3 regions of the Providencia xihuensis genome follow, and region 1 is predicted to be linked to each of the others. Evidence: predicted binding sites of a transcription regulator. Region 1 holds the regulator's gene; each other region holds the start of a gene.
The links. Region 1 encodes CRP, which controls carbon source genes, mostly activating them, when cyclic AMP is high. Its sites were predicted from a motif close to ATGTGANNNNNNTCACAT; they were not measured.

Region 1 (5,843 bases):
GAGGTGAGACTAATTGAGAACATCGATGGTGCTCTATTGGCAAGCTTCTCCTGTAGCGCTCTAATTGTATGATTTTTATTATTATTATTAATTCTTAAGTCTTGGACTAAACCTCTATAATCAAGGTTATCATTACCTAACTCTTCTATTAAATTATATAATGACTCATTTTCAAATATTAAATTATCAATATTTTCATTATTTTTTTTGTTCTCTACTTCTGGTTTCTTTTCAAAAAAATCGTCAAAGTCAAAGTTGTGAGATTCATTATGGTATATAGGCGTATTATCTTCATCATAAGTAATTAAAGATTCACTAATTATTGTTTTTTTTAGGGCTAAAATATTTTTTCCTAGAGCATTTTTATCCAGTGTAATATTGTGAACTTTATTTTTTATATCTTTTAACTCATTGCTCAATAAAGTCCTTACTGAGCTTTGTATTTTAATTAACTCTTCAAGTTTTTCATTTTTTTCTTCTATATCATTTTCTATTGATATTTCTTTTTCTAATGATGCTAAGTATTTACTTTCTTTTTTTAAATGTGAAATTCCTCTTGTTTTTGATTCATATCTTATAGATGATTTCAGATCATCAATTTCATTTTTTAGCTCTTCGTGTTTATTTGTCAATTTTTCATTTTCGTCTAATAAATCTAGGTAATGTTTAAGATAGCCTATTGTTTCATTTTGTGTTTCTATGATTTCATCTGTAGCTGTATTTTCGCTAAAAAATTTATTCTTATCTAATAAATTATCAATGGAGTTTTCTATTTTATTTTTTAAATCCTTAATGAATTGTGGGATATTAAATGATTTTTCTATTAGCTTATTTTCGAGGGAAAATATTGTTTTTTTGTTTGAGTTTAATTTATTAAATAAATTTAAATTACTTTCCTTTGAACTAACTACGGTTAAGTTAATATGAAATGTTGATTCCGTATTTTTTGGGTTAAAACGAAAAAATGAGAAAGGATTATTTACTTTCATATTTTTAATTTTTTGTATAATACTGGGGGATTCTCTCATTGCTCCAGTTGATGAAATTTTTCTGTATGGCGAGCTAGTTATGGTATTGTTTAGGGTGTTAGTTTTCATAGTCATATCCTATATTAATGCTAAGAAGTAATTAATTATTAATGTAATGATGGTGTTAAATAAATGCAGAAGGTGTTTTACTGAATGGTTTATTTTTTCAGTTCTTTCAATAAATTATCATTAATATTAATTTGATTTTGTATTTTAATGATATTATCTTTAAGTGCATCCATTTCCATTGTTAGTCTTTGTTCTTTTTTAATACTATTGCTTATTTTTATTAAGTCAGAGGTTTTAATTGAATTGATATTCCTATTTTTTTGTTTTTTATAGTCTAATGGCGTAGGTTTGTTAGATAGTTTGTAATGTTGTTTGATATATTGTGTTCTTAATACTGAGGTTTTTGTTTGTAGTATATTTCCCTTAAACTCAAAAGTGCTTTTAGGTAAAGGGATGGCTTTAGAGTTATATTGGCTGTTGTCAGTAACTTTATCGTGTACATATATAATTTTTTTCTGAGAAAAATTCGTTGTTTTTTTCTTACTTGCTTCTAAAGATAAGTCAATATTATTGATATTTTTTTTGTTTATTCTAATTATTAAAGGGATTTTAGTGCCGTTTTTATTTTCTAGTTGCTTTGGCTGATGATAGTTTCTTATGATTTCATCTTTTATTTCTGAATTTTTGATGTTAATCCCTGGGATTTTAACGTATCGGTACAAAAAATTGGCATATCCATATATTTCTTTATCAGCATTGTTAAATTCGTCAAATACAGTCTGATTTTCTTTTATTAGCGAATCGGCATCTTGCTCATTATAAAAAGTAGATGCGTAAAATTTATATAAATTACCTTTCAATTGATTAACTTTATATTTAAACTCGTCAGCGCTTAATAATTTAGTATCATTTACATTTTCTGAATCACTTTCATAAGCAGAATCAATACTTTCTAGGCTACAAGTATGTGATGGTTTGAATTGTCGATGAGCGGAAAATGGTTCTTTTCTCGATGTGGTAGTCACGGTGAAAATTTTTTTTATGAAATCATCGGAATTACTAATATTTTTAAAAATTTCGGAATGACCTGATAACTTGCTCAGTGTAACTTTCATGAACATAACTCCCTATTTAATATTATAATTATTATTTTATAGGTAGCTAAATAGAGAAAATATAAAGAAACGACACTCATTAAGAAATGATATATAAAAATTGTATTTTGGGTGAATAGCTTTATACCAATAATATAAAGCTATTCCAAAGTGTGCGCCCCACCAAGGGAGTGAGGCGAAAGGTTAGTTATCGAGTACCGTAAACAACAATGGTTTTACCATGCGCGGAGATTAAGTTTTGATCTTCCAGCATTTTCAAAATACGGCCGACAGTTTCACGGGAACAACCAACGATTTGGCCAATCTCCTGACGGGTGATTTTGATTTGCATCCCATCTGGATGTGTCATGGCATCAGGTTGTTTGGCTAAATTCAGTAGCGTTTGTGCAATACGGCCTGTTACGTCTAAGAAGGCGAGGTTGCCCACTTTTTCTGACGTTGTTTGCAGGCGGCTTGCCATTTGCGCGGAAAGGCGCATTAAGATATCAGGATTAACCTGAATCAATTGACGGAATTTTTTGTAAGAAATTTCAGCAACTTCGCAGGCGATTTTTGCTCTAACCCACGCAGTACGTTCTTGCCCTTCTTCAAATAATCCAAGCTCACCAATGAAATCCCCCTGATTCAGGTAGGAGAGGATCATTTCTTTGCCTTCTTCATCTTTGATTAAAACAGCCACTGAACCTTTAACTATGTAGTAAAGGGTTTCTGCTTTCTCACCCTGATGGATCAGTGTGCTCTTGGATGGATACTTATGAATATGGCAGTGTGACAAAAACCATTCAAGAGTAGGGTCTGTTTGTGGCTTGCCGAGAACCATTAGCGTTATCCTCTGTATGTTATTGCAGCCATCCGGAAAAAGCGTACCAGAAAGGCTGGCTTTAAAGTCACTAGCTTAGCATATTAATTTGTCTTATATACCCTAAATAACAGGAAGAGCAACATTGCATCAATCGCTTTTCATGGTTAGGGTAAACAAATTGATATCAACACTATAATATAATCAAATAAAACGTTGAGTTTTGATCTTAATCCTATCAACTAAGTATTGTTTGTAGCATATCCGATACAGAAAGTCTTCCCTGTATCGCTTCAGCAGAATAAAGCTGATATAACATTCTTTATATCTATGGAACAATGTAGCCTTTAAATCGATTTCATTTCAAGGGGAATAAAATGGAAGCAAGAGTTAAATGGGTGGAGGGGCTCTCTTTTTTAGGTGAGTCAGCGTCAGGCCACCAAGTGATGATGGACGGCAATGCAGGCGATAAAGCACCAAGCCCAATGGAAATGGTGTTAATGGCTGCAGGTGGTTGCAGTGCAATTGATGTGGTATCCATCTTACAAAAAGGCCGTAATGATATTACCGACTGTGAAGTGAAATTAACCTCTCAGCGCCGTGAAGAAGCGCCTCGTTATTTCGTTAAAATCCATTTGCATTTTATTGTAACAGGGAATGAATTAACGGATAAAGCGGTTGAACGTGCAGTTCAGCTTTCTGCTGAAAAATATTGTTCAGTCGCGTTGATGTTAGAAAAGACCGTCGAAGTGACACATAGCTTTGAAATTAAAAATTAAAAATTAAAAATTAAAAATAAATTTAATAGTTATTGATATATTTTAAAAATAAGATGCTTATTCTAATTAATGGTAAGCATCTTATTTAATAATCAAAAAAACAATTTAGTCATGTTTCTGAGTAATTAGCTTTTCGACTATTGGCATCATAATTAATTCCATTGCTAAGCCTAATTTCCCCCCTGGCACGACAATCGTATTCATCGCGGAGATAAACGAGCCAGATATCATTGACAGTAGATAGGGAAAATCAATCTGTTCAAGTCCACGAAAGCGAATAACAATAAAACTTTCATCTTGTGAAGGAATAGCTTTCGCTGAAAATGGGTTTGAGGTATCTACAGTAGGTACGCGTTGGAAGTTAATATGGGTACGGGAAAATTGTGGTGTGATGTAGTTAATATAATCCCCCATTGAACGCACCACCGAATCCATGACTGCTTCTCTAGAGTGCCCACGTTCAGTGGTGTCACGGATGAGTTTTTGTATCCACTCTAAGTTCACAATAGGCACAACACCTACCAGTAAATCAACATGTTGCGCGACATTGTGCTCAGGTGTCACAATCCCACCGTGTAAGCCTTCATAAAACAGCACATCCGTTTTTTCAGGTAACGATTCCCAAGGAGTGAACGTACCTGGTTGTAAGCCATAAGGTACTGCTTCATCATAGGTATGTAGGTATTTACGCGATTTCCCACAGCCCGTTTTGGCGTAATCCACCAGTGTTTGCTCAAGTAGCGCAAAGTCATTGGCTTCTGGACCAAAATAACTAATATGGCGGCCTTGCTCTCTGGCTTTGCGAATCGCCATATCCATTTCAGGGCGCGTGTAACGGTGGAAGCTGTCCCCCTCTAGTGTGGCTGATTGGATATTTAATTGGTGGAATATTTTACGAAAGGCTTGGCTAGTTGACGTTGTGCCAGCACCGCTTGAACCAGTGATGGCAATAATCGGGTGTTTTTTGGACATAGCGGACTCCCTGTGTTGCGCTTATGGCCACTATTTCAGAAACAGCGAACGAAGCGGGTTAGCGGGCTTTAGGCATGAAATTAACGGATTCATGCAATTCTGACCAGACTAGCACAATTTCGCCAGAAACTAACTGCCGTTTCACATCGTTCACTTTATCTTGCAGGCTTTTTTCTTGGGCACCATAGTCAGTGCCTTCGCGTAACACATAGCTTTCAATTAGATTTTCCAGTGTTTCAGGCGTAAGTTCTTGCCAAGGAATAATCATTTTTTTTCCTTATTTAGATAAGGGATTAGCCATTGTGGAATGCGGGTTTCTAGCCACATTTTGGGCTTTCTTAATGTGCCACTCACAAAGCCCACATGACCACCGTGTTCCGTCATCTGGTACTCCACATTTTTAGGTAAATGTGATAGATCAGGAACTACTTCTGGCGCCATAAACGGATCATCTTTGGCATGAATAATTAACGTTGGTTTGGTGATATAGGCAAGCTTAGGGAGCGCGCTACATTTTTGATAGTAATCCGTCGCATCATCAAAGCCATGAATACGAGCGGTGATCACATCATCAAATTCACGGATCCGTTTAAGTTGCTTTAGCTGTAACAGATTTAATGGTAATGAACCTGGATAGCGAACGAGTTTGCGAGTCGCATTGCGTTTTAAGCCATTGAGTAAATAGCGTTGATAAAATTGGGAAATCCCTTTTTCCATCCGCAATGAACAGGCTTCCAACATGAGCGGTGCAGAGACCACGACACCTGCATCCACATCTGCATTTTGACCACTTTCGGCTAAATAACACGCTAACATATTGCCACCAAGGGAATAACCCACCGCTGCTGTTGGCACATCACCAAAGGTGTGCTTTAGCCAACGCAAAAAATAACGTGCATCACTGGTTTCACCTGAATGATAGATACGCTGCTGGCGATTCGGTTCGCCGCTGCAACCCCGAAAATGCATGATGACACCTAACCAACCTTGGTTTTGTGCGCTTTCTAGCATGCCGTGGGCATAAGGGCTTTTAAAATTGCCTTCTAACCCATGAAAAATAACTAAACGCGGCTTATGTGCAGCGAGCTCAGGTTTTTCGCTCCAAGCAAGATCGATAAAATCGCCATCAGGCAATTCAAGT
Region 2 (5,843 bases), 990 kb from region 1:
AGCGTAATGGGTTCATCCTCGCCATCATGATTGCCTCATCAAATTTAGCCATTTTATGTGTCACAACATTACGAATGGCTTGATCTAACGTTAAACTAGACCCTGCTAAATTGACCTCTCCTGGTACCCGTACTGTGCCATCAGCCGCCCGCTCAATCGACATTGTTGCAAATTGGTAGACCCCAGCTTGATGACATCCCGCTGCGCTGACGGCATCAGTAACCAGTATTGACCTTGCTACCGTCTTTGTTCGCAATAAATTTTTTAACGCAGGAAATGGAATATGGATCCCATCTGCGATAAAACTTGCGCCAATCGCATCGCAACTTAATTGAGCTTGCAGCGTATTTTCCAATTTATGCAAATGTTGAGGGATCCCATTACCTAAATGGGTACTCATGCAAACCCCTGCGCTGGCTGCCGCTTCCATTTGGTTAAAGCTAACATTCGAGTGGCCCACTGCAATACATTTACCTTCCGCGACTAACTGCTTTGTAAATTGAAAATCGTCATCAAACTCAGGTGCATAAGTGATCAATAAGATTGGCTTAGTGATTTCCTGCTCTAACCGACTTATCAAGTGCACATCAGGTTTAATAATTTCGTTAGGTGGATGACATCCTGCATAGCCTATTGCTGAATTAATAAAAGGGCCTTCTAAATGATAGCCAGGCACCATCCATGGCCCTAAGCGACTTGTGGATACCGCCTTATCAAGCGCTCGAAAGCGCTTTATCAAAGATGATTCCGATGCTGTTATTAATGTTGGCAAACAGAGTGTGACGCCTGTTTTTAACATCGCCTCTAACGCATGATCCAATGCCTCTGCGGTGATTTTTTCGTCATTAAAATCAACACCCGCAAAACCATTGACTTGAATATCAAATAAGCCACCCGTCATTTTCATAATTTGTTCCTTCAATACTTTTCCTTAATCAACCTTTGATAACAATGACGCAGAATCTTTATCTAAAAATATTTGGCATTGGGCATGATTTTGAACAATAGATGCAGGCACACGAGGAGTGATTTCTCCTTCAAGTGTGTTTTTCACCGCCCTCGCTTTTCGTAAATCAGGAATACTCAGTATTAATGATTTTGAACGCATGATCTGTGGAATACTCATCGAGATAGCCTGTTTAGGCACCTCATCTAAACTCGCGAACCATTTTTCACCCAGTTGTTGTCGTCTACAATCTTCATCAAGATTAACAACAAGATATGCAGAGGTAGCATGAAAATCAGCGGGTGGATCATTAAATGCTAAGTGCGCATTTTCACCAATACCAGCAAAACAGACATCAATTTCATACTGCGAGATAATCTCGTTAAGCCGTTGAATTTCCTTTCCAATATCAGCAGCAGAACCATTCACACCAATAAATTGGTGTGGCGTGGGTAATTTATCCACTAAACGTTCTTGCAAATAACGGCGAAAACTCGCTGGATGAGTCTCATCAAGGCCAATGTATTCATCTAGGTGAAAAATAGTCACCCTTGACCAATCAATATCTTCTTTGATTAAGCAATCCAACATCTCAAACTGACTGGCACCGGTGGCAACAATAATGGCAATTTCGCTTTTTTCGCGCATTGCTTGTTTAATGGCCTGCACTCCAGCTTTACTGGCTTTTTCACCTAGTGCATGTTTCGTGTCGGAAATAGTAATATTCATACGAACCTCATATTTAAATATTGATACGACCACAAATGGCCTTATTGATGCTGTTTTAAATTTTTCGCCATTTGCACTGCGGCTAACGTCAGTACACAACAGAAAATCAGGTAATAAACAACATAGGTGGGTTTGCCATCACCAACGGTAACAAGGGCGGTCGCAATGACGGGAGTTGACCCTGCGAAAATCACACTGTTTAATTCTCGTGAAAGTGCAATACCTGAATAACGATATTGTGTTGGGAATAAATTGGCTAGGAATGCACCTTGTGCACCTGACGTAGCACCGTGTCCAATACCATACGCAATACACATACCGAGCGTTGCTAGTACTAAACTGCCACTCCCCAAAAACCAGAATAAAGGAAAGGCAAAAGCACCTAAGAAAATAGCGCCGAAAGAGAAAATGGTCGTAGTTCCGTATTTATCCGTTAAACGTCCCATGACAGGAGTCATTATTGTATTCACCAGCACAGCAACCATTAACGCCATCAATCCATCTGATTTTTCCATTCCTAATGTATTGGTCAGATAGCTAATACTAAACACACTAAGAACATAACCATTTGCTTGGTGCCCCGCTAAACTGAAGAAGCCACACAATAAATTTTTTCGGCTATGTATAAAAAGCTCTTTAATTGGGATCTTTTGCTCTTTTTTCTCTTTCTCCGCTTTTTCAACGGATTTAACGTATTCAGGTGTTTCATCTAATTGCTTACGGATATAAATCGCAACAATAAATAAAACGATGGATAACAAGAAAGGTATCCGCCATCCCCAACTCATAAAAGCTTCATCGGGTAGCTGCGTCACGGCAAAAAATGCGGCTGTGGAGAGCAAAATTGCAATCCCCGTAGAAGCATTAATTAGCGATGTATAGAAGCCCCGCTGCTTCATGGGGACATATTCCGCCACAAAGGTTTGCGCACCTGCTAATTCAGCCCCTGATCCAAACCCTTGCATTAACCGAATAATAACCAGAGCAATCGTTGCCCAAATGCCGATATGGTAATACGTGGGTAATAACCCAAGCGCTAATGTCGCAATCCCCATTAAGACGATTGCAAAAATGAGTGCTGGTTTTCGCCCATAGCGGTCACCAATATGGGCAATGATCACACCACCGAGTGGTCGTGAAATAAAACCGACGGCAAAAGTTAAAAATGCAGCCAGCGTTGCAATTGTTGGTGATAAGTTTGGAAAATAAAGTTTGTTAATCACCAATCCTGCTGCTGCGCCATAGAGTGAATAGTCATACCATTCAATTACGGTGCCTGACACGCTTGCCATCATCACTTTTCTAATCGTTTTTTTATCTGCCGCGGGCTTATCAACCGCGGTATCTGTGGCTAATTGTTCTGAAATAGTGTCACTCATACTGCCCCCTACATTTTAGGAATACATTATTTGAGGTATGTTTTGTTCAAACAAAACGGACAAAAAGCGCGCACCATTGAAACTAACACTGAGACAATTATTTTAGAACATAATTGTTCTTAATTTATTTAAAAATGAGATCGAAATCAAATTTAATCGATAAAGCAGTGCTGTCATTTGAATAATTCAATTTTTCCTTATACTCAACCATCGAATTACCAACTTTAAAAATAAATAAAAATACATACAAATCAATAAATTAAAATCATAACCAAATTATTTCTTTAATAAATATTTTAACGTTGTACACTTTTATTATTCATGACACTTTTTCTATTTTTATCTACAATTTAAAACAAAATTGTTTTTAAAATCTAAAATAGTAAAGTGTGCGTAGCGCATATTCTTTTTATGATAGGGAGTGATAATGGATAACAACAGGCATCAGTTAGTTCCTCGAATAGTACACCTTGGTTTCGGGGCATTTCATCGTGCTCATCAAGCACTTTATACACATCTATTAATTGAACAATCTCAATCTGATTGGGGATATTGCGAAATAAACTTAATGTCGGCGCGCGGGGCAGAACTTATCCGTCAGCTAAAGAAACGCCACTGCACTTACGTACTATTAGAAAAAGATGAAGAAAGAACCACGCTAACACGGATTAATTCAATAAAAGAAGCGATGCACCCACGTATTGATGGGGTACATGCCGTGATTGAAAAAATGGCAGCGCCTGAGACTGCGATTATCTCTTTGACAATAACAGAAAAAGGCTATTGCACTGATCCTTCAACGAATAAACTCAATTTATCACATCCTGCAATACGCCACGATATCGCCTATCCTGAAACGCCAGAGTCTGTTTTAGGCTATATCCTTGCCGCTCTCAAAATACGCTTTCAACAAAATCTTCCCCCTGTGACCATACTTTCTTGCGACAATATTAGAAATAATGGTGAGGTTGCACGAAATGCTATTTTAAGTTTGGCTGCACAACAAGATAGTGAATTAGCATTGTGGATTAAGCGAAATATCACATTTCCAAGCACGATGGTGGATAGAATAGTCCCTGCGATGACCGAAGATTCTTTTGCTGAAATCAAGCAATTAACAGGTGAAGATGATCCTTGTGCGGTTATCAGTGAGCCATTTCGGCAATGGGTTATTGAAGATTGCTTTGCGAACGGCCGACCTGATTGGCACTATGTGGGAGCGCAATTTGTTAAGGATGTGGCACCTTATGAAATGATGAAGCTAAGAATGTTAAATGGCAGCCATTCATTCCTGGCTTATTTAGGCTATTTAGGCGGTTATGAGTTTATATCAGATGCCATGCAAAATCAGGATTACTACCAAATCGTACAACGCATAATGCTAGCCGAACAAAAACCGACTCTCAGCTTGCCTGATAATATTGATCTTAACCAATATGCCCAACAGTTATTAACTCGCTTTGCTAATCGAGCAATTAAACATAAAACAGCACAGATAGCCGTTGATGGTAGCCAAAAACTACCTCAGCGCCTACTCGACTCTATACTTTGGCACCAGAAAAAGGGGTCAGACTACCCATTACTTGCTTTAGGCGTTGCCGCCTGGATGAGATATGTCAGTGGTATCAATGAGGACGGAGAACCTATTCCCATCAAAGACCCACTTAGCGACGAGTTTTCGAAGATTTATCAACACCATGGTACATCTTTAGAAGCCGTTGATGCCCTATTAAAAATTGATGCAATATTTAGCCCAGAAATATCACAAAACAATGATATTGTTAATAAAATAAAAACCGCATACCAACAATTGTTGACACTTGGAGCACGACAGACTGTCAAATATTACTTAACAAAAATCGATTAATAATATTGAAATTCCACTCGGGTTAAGTCGCTCACTCTAGCCCGAGACACTTTGGTCTTATGATGCAGACCTACCTTCAAATTACTCCCCCATTATTGCTTTTCAATTAACAAATGTTCAATTTTGAGATCTTGATCAAAAACCCCTACCAATGTAGGTATATTTTAAATTATCAAATTTATTTTAGAAAAATGAATAAAATCAACACTAGATAATTATCCCTTAAATAATATTTAACCAAGATTAAAATAGAAACAAAAGAACAAAAAATCCATTATTAATGCTATTTAAAATTCAATTTTCATCATTATATAAATAAATTTAAATTAGCCATTTTTTCAGAGTGAATAGAAAAACAAGAGCAAAATCACATTTTCCTATAAATTAACGGTTTTTTACTAAAATTCAGCAAGCAATCAAAAACACTTATGAAACAACATGTTAAAAATTTAACATAATTTTATATCTCGATGAAAAATAAAAGAATATTACCAAAAACACAATTGAGAATAATTCTCTTTATTTTAATTTATTAATAAATATTAATTTATGATTTTTAACCATGCCTTTTAGGCATGCCTGAGACTTTTTCGGAATATTGTCAGGAAAATAGTTTCGTGGATAGTATGAATACGCAAATAATGCTTTTTATTATAAATATATACGAATTACTCTTAAAAACATTTCCAATGAAAGGTAACACTATGGGTATATTAAAAGATAGTAAGTTGCTTTTGGTTAGCTTACTTATCATTCTTCTTTCAGAAGCAATAGGGCAAATTAAAATCAGTCTCGTGATGGTTTTTCCAATGCTTTATTCCATGTTGATGGGTGGTATTGTCAGTTTCCCAAAATTCAAAATTCTTAATGAACAAAACATGGCACGTGCTAGCTCAATTATGAGTGTCGCGTTAGTTATCTT
Region 3 (5,843 bases), 1.6 Mb from region 1:
CACAGGAAACCCTTTAATTGATAAAGGAACAGAGCGTTTTTCATTTTGGGATTATCCTTCACAACATTTAGAACCATTTCAAGTACAAACAGATTGGCGTGGCCAAACGGAATTTACACATAAAAATCTATTGTCTGAATATTATTTAGAAAGACCTGACTATATATTACCAGAAACAGGCTTATTTGATTCACCATCAGTTAATTATCAGCCAAATGTTGCTCATTATGATCATATGATTGATGATTTAAGGGGAAATATGCCATCAATAAACAACAAATCAACATCTCCAATTAAGTATTCACATAATATGGTAGATAAATCGATATCGGAAAGCACTTATCCGAAAGCCGAACCGAATAGACAATTAGCACCACGTACAATAAACCTACTTGATGGATTAAAGTTTAAGGATAATGTAACACCAACAAATCATTATCTAGAACGTCCAAGTGTTATTCCTCCGGGAACTCCAGGATTTAAAGACTTCCCTACAGATACAATAAAAAATAATCATCATTTTGAAAATATGGTTGGTCAGCTAAGCGATAATATGTCATCAATGGATTCATTCGATGGTTTTTCTAATAACCATTTTTCAGACAGAACAGCATCAAATATACCATCTCGGTTTTCTGGCTATTCATCAAATTCATTTTTTAGTTAGTTACTAAATTAAAGTTTTATCAATTTATTAAAAATATATGAAACATAAAAAATGGTTATTGCCAATAACTAGTCTATTGACAATAACCATACATAGAGCATGAGAGAGAATTAATCCAAATAAGCTAATTCAATATTTTGGCAACCCAGTGCTTGTAATGTATTTTCGGTAACACACCAATGTTTGATAATCGCATCTTGCTTTTCAACAAATTTAGCTTGGTCGATGGCGTGAATATCTTTACCTGAGAGGTTAATCATAATTAACGCCGCTTGCAGTGGTGGCAAACTTGGGTTGAATGCGGCATTTTCTGCGTAGCGGCCTGTAAATAATGAACCATCTTTTAACTGTAACGCAATACCTGAATGGGATTGGCTATAAGGCGCATGAGATTGGTTTGCTGCCTCGATTGCAGCAGTTAATAACCTGTCACGGCTTTGGTTTTTATAACCATGGTCGACAGGGTCTAGCAGTAAAGTGGTAATATTGAGGTCAGAAGGCCCAAAAGAGTCGGGTAAATAGTGGTGCAGTACCGCAGGTGTGCGGCCAGGTAAATTCACCATAATTTTACCACCTTCGCGTAATTCATTCATAAACTGGCGGCAGTGGCCACATGGGGTGTAATTCACAGTGATCGACGTAATTTGCTTTTCGCCTTTCATCCATGAATGGGTGATCGCACATTGCTCCGCGTGGATCACTTGCCCCATCGAAACATGGCTAAATTCCATATTGGCGCCGAAATATAAATTACCGCTAGCGCCGCAAGCGATTGCACCAACATGGAAATGGGAGATTGGCGTAACGGCATAGGCCGCTGCAAAAGGGAGTAGTGAGAATGCTAATTCTGAGTCGCTAACACCGCTTTGCGCTTTAATGTGCTGCACTTGCTCAGCCGTTAGCATTCCAGGAAAATCGGATTTATCAATGATAGGTCTAAGTACAGACTGTAGCTTCTCTGGAAGCTCGGCCCAAGCGGCCTTAAATCTTGAATGCATGAGTTACCCTCCCTATTTAATTGTTTTCATTCTATTCAATAAAGTACATATTGATATGTGATTTAAATCACTAATTTAAATGAAACATATGAAACAAATTCTTTAATTGAGAGATATATCTCATGTTTTTAGTGTTCAATGATAAGTAAGAGAACATCGTTTTCTCTTACTCATCATACTTAACGGAGTGTTTAACTAATAAGATTAGCTAAAAAGATGCAAAATGACAGGAAATATAAATGGCGCACTTAACGAGGTGATCACCCCACAGGTCATCAATGCGAGCGAACTATAAGCCCCCTCAATGTAATTAACCTCAGCGCAACGTGCGGTGCCTAATGCGTGGGAAGCCGTTCCCATCGCAAGCCCACGAGACGCATGGGTGCGTACACGTAAAGCATCAAATAAACTGTGGCCAAACATGGCGCCTAAAATCCCCACAAACAACACACAAGCGGCACTAATTGCAGGGATCCCACCAATTGAATCGGCAACCGCCATCGCAATTGGCGTCGTAACAGATTTCGGTAATATTGAGGCGGCGATATCCGGCGTTGCCCCGAGCCAAAATGCAATTGCTGCGCCACTGAACATCGCGACGATGCTACCCGCAAAGCAGATACTAAACAAAGATTTCCATTGGGCACGAATTTGGTGCATTTGCTCATACAGGGGGAAAGCCAATGCCACAACGGCGGGTTGCAGTAAATCATTCAGGATTTTACTGCCCGCAAAATAATGCTCATAGGATGTATTGGTGATAACCAGTATGGCAATAAGCACCGCAATGGTTATTAATAATGGGTTTAATATCGGTAATTTAAATTTCACTGATAATTTGCGGGCAAGGTAAAACACCACAATTGTCAGCGGTAACGACCACCAAATGTGCGTTAACATTATTCATTCCCCTTAGTTTTATCATTATTAATCACCGAAGAAATTGGCTCTTCAGGAGGAAGGGGAACTTCATCAGGTTTAGCACCCACGACAGGGCGTTCTTTGTGGATATAGTTGGAACTGATAGCGACGACTATCATTACAATTAAGGTACTGACCACACAAGAAACCACAATCGGGAGCAGCTGTTGACTCAGTAAGTCATAGTAATTCATGATCCCCACACCGATAGGCACAAATAGAATGGTCATATTTTTCAATAAAATACTGCATCCAGGTTGTGCCCAATGTGCAGGGATAACTTGCAGCGCCAGCAGTGCAAATAAAATGAGCATACCGACAATACTGCCAGGGATAGCAAAAGGAAGTAGGGTAGAGATAAGGTTTCCGATAATCAGGCAGAGGTAAAGTATTGCGAAAGCGCGCAAATACTGCCATCCCGTTATCAGTACCTGTTTAAATGACATGAGATCCGTCCTGTAGCTTGATATCTATTCATCATACAATTAACTAGAGAGTTGTGCTATAGATCACAAGAAAATATCTTAACATTCTGCGATGGGAAACTGAAACACACAGACTGCTAATGTACTCACGAAGACAAGGTTTAAGCTAATATCTTTGAGGTATACTTTATTAAATATTTATTACGTATATCACAGTTATTATTTTTTATTTTAAAAGTAGTTGAACTATAGCGTTTAGCCGATAAATTAAATAATTAAAGAGTATTTAAAATGATTGAATAATTGAATAATAAATAAGGAAATAAATGGATTATATAGATCTCAGAAGTGATACATTAACTAAAATTTCACCCAATGATTTAATTAATATGGATTTTAGTAAGATAGGAGACGATTGCTACAATGAGGATGAATATGTTAAAGGGTTAGAATGTTTTGCCGCAACGTTATTTGGAAAAGAATCAGCATTATTTATGCCATCTGGAACAATGAGCAATCAAATAGGTCTTAGGGTACTAGCAAATCCTGGCGATGAGGTAATTACTGAAACAGGTTATCATATTTGTTATTTTGAATCTTCTCCAACATCTGCACTTAGCGGGATTGTTATTAATAATATTAAAACAAGTAGTGGGATATTAACGGTTAAAGATGTCATTGAAGCCATAAATAATAAATCAAGGTGGTCAAATTTATATGCAATTCCTAAGGTCATCTCGATAGAAAGTAGTATTGGAACCTATGGAGGATGTATATTTCCTATTGAAGAAATTAAGGCATTAAGAAAATTATGTGATGATAGAAGCATTTCATTATTCAATGGGGATTTTTAGAAAATAGAAAAATGAAAAATAAAATATTAGCGTCAAGGTTTTTGTCTGGTGTTTCATTTTATAGCTTTTTACCCTTCTACTCTCTTTACTTATTAAACTATAAAGAACTTACAAAAGAAGATATTGCAATTATATTATTTGTGTTCTTATTTGTAAGTAGAGGTTTTTCTTTACTTTCACACTATATTATTTTTTTGTTAGGCTATAAGATTACATTCATTATGAGTTATCTGCTAACATCATTAGCGATAGCTATGACCTACCTTTTAAGTGATGTTAGCTCATTTATTATTTTTTCTGCAATTATAGGTGCTGGGTTCTCAATTGCGAATATATGTACTAGTCTTTTTTTGGCTGAAAACTCTTTGCATTCAAATAGAATGAGAAATTTTTCTATTTTAAATGTCATCGTTAATATATCTTCAGCATTAGGTGGCGTTTTAGGCGAGTTTTTTTACAATAAGTCATATCCTGGTGTTATTTTATTTCCTGCTTTGATTATGCTTTTTTCAGCTATATATTCAATGGGAATAAAAGACAGTGCAATCTCTAATGAGAATAATAATAATACAATAAGAGTATCTGCAAGCTTTAGTGAGTGGTGTGTTTTTGTTTTGTATAGCGCTGTTTCTTTTTTCATGATAGGTGTGATACTAAGGAATCTTGCATATCACTATGAATTATACTCAAAGATGGAAATAAAATATATTTCAGTTTCATTACTTTTCGCTTTAAATGCAGGGATTATTATTACTCTACAAATGAAAGTGACAAACTTTTTAGCGAATAAAAATCTACTTCTTCAAAATATTATCTATAAAATAAGTTTATTATTAACAGTAAGTATTTTGTTTTTTTTGGATTTTAATTCGGCAACCAGTTTGTATTTATTAATTGGTCTATTTTCTTTGTGTGAGTTAGTTTGGAGTCCGTATAATAATAGCCTTTCTATTATCAAATGTCCGTTTGAGAATAAAAAAATGTCATTATCCTTATGTGTTTTTTTCTGGGGTGTTGCAGAATCATGTGGCGCGTATTTTGGCCTTATAGCAGGACTATATCAATTAAATTATGTATTGCCTTTTTTTATTATAATATTACTTATTTTTTTATTTGGGGTTGAGCATTTTTTAACTAAAAGGAATAAATATGAAAACGATAGTTTTTGTTGAATGTAATATATCAGGCACAGGAGTCAGTGCGTTAAAAATTGCCAAGCGTTTAGGTTATCATACAGTATTGTTTACTAAGGAATGTGCATTTTATCGAAAGATACCCGATAACCCAACATTGTATGTTGATGATATTATTGAGTTAAACACAGACTGCATGGTGTCTGTTTTACATAAAGCAATGCAATATAACACAGTTGGAGTTGTGGCATTTGATGACTATCGTTTAGTGACGGCGGCGGCAGTATCTCATGCCTTAGGCTTGCCATCCCCAAGTATTAAAGCTTTAGTTTCATGCCGATATAAAAATATATCGCGGGAAATACTTTCTAATAAAGAAGAAAACATTAAATTTAAAGTCTGCCAGATTGGAGAAAATATAGATTTTTCAGAGTTTACGTTTCCTTTAGTTGTCAAACCTTGTGATGATAGCGGTAGTAGTCAAGTCACGATTTGTTCTAATATTGAAGAGGCTAATATTGCTGTTACAGAGCTAATTAATTTTCGAATTAATAATCGAGGTTATAAATTATCATCGTATTATTTAATTGAAGAGTTTATTCAAGGTAGTGAATACAGCGCTGAAGTATATTGGAATATTGAATTAAATCAATGGGAAGTATTAGGTATAACCGAAAAAATAACTACGCAAGGGAAATACGCTGTAGAAATAGGGCATAATTTTCCTTGTAAATTGGAATTAAAAAATAAAATAGAGGAGACAATTATTGGCTGGTTAAACCGGCTTGGATTGTCACATACAGTTGCTCATGTTGAGTTTAAACTCGATAATAATAAAATCAGGT

Region 2: ACE2AL_RS05870 (mannitol dehydrogenase family protein) is a predicted target of CRP. The motif match lies at 3,189-3,206, and genes of this name have one in related genera.
Region 3: cdd (cytidine deaminase) is a predicted target of CRP. The motif match lies at 1,721-1,738, and genes of this name have one in related genera.

Annotation. Positions count from the first base shown of each region.
Region 1 covers NZ_CP169565.1:355,140-360,982, forward strand. The annotation lists gene ACE2AL_RS01560 (hypothetical protein) at 1-1,097, opposite strand, end outside; gene ACE2AL_RS01565 (hypothetical protein) at 1,187-2,152, opposite strand; gene crp (cAMP-activated global transcriptional regulator CRP) at 2,340-2,972, opposite strand; gene ACE2AL_RS01575 (OsmC family protein) at 3,329-3,730, shown strand; gene ACE2AL_RS01580 (phosphoribulokinase) at 3,836-4,702, opposite strand; gene ACE2AL_RS01585 (YheU family protein) at 4,761-4,970, opposite strand; gene ACE2AL_RS01590 (hydrolase) at 4,967-5,843, opposite strand, start outside.
Region 2 covers NZ_CP169565.1:1,350,003-1,355,845, reverse strand. The annotation lists gene ACE2AL_RS05885 (N-acetylglucosamine-6-phosphate deacetylase) at 1-907, opposite strand, end outside; gene ACE2AL_RS05880 (glucosamine-6-phosphate deaminase) at 932-1,675, opposite strand; gene ACE2AL_RS05875 (MFS transporter) at 1,717-3,054, opposite strand; gene ACE2AL_RS05870 (mannitol dehydrogenase family protein) at 3,482-4,921, shown strand; gene ACE2AL_RS05865 (DUF3100 domain-containing protein) at 5,626-5,843, shown strand, end outside.
Region 3 covers NZ_CP169565.1:3,252,117-3,257,959, reverse strand. The annotation lists gene ACE2AL_RS14630 (serine protease) at 1-667, shown strand, start outside; gene cdd (cytidine deaminase) at 778-1,665, opposite strand; gene ACE2AL_RS14620 (CidB/LrgB family autolysis modulator) at 1,870-2,565, opposite strand; gene ACE2AL_RS14615 (CidA/LrgA family protein) at 2,565-3,032, opposite strand; gene ACE2AL_RS14610 (threonine aldolase family protein) at 3,338-3,865, shown strand; gene ACE2AL_RS14605 (MFS transporter) at 3,877-5,037, shown strand; gene ACE2AL_RS14600 (ATP-grasp domain-containing protein) at 5,015-5,843, shown strand, end outside.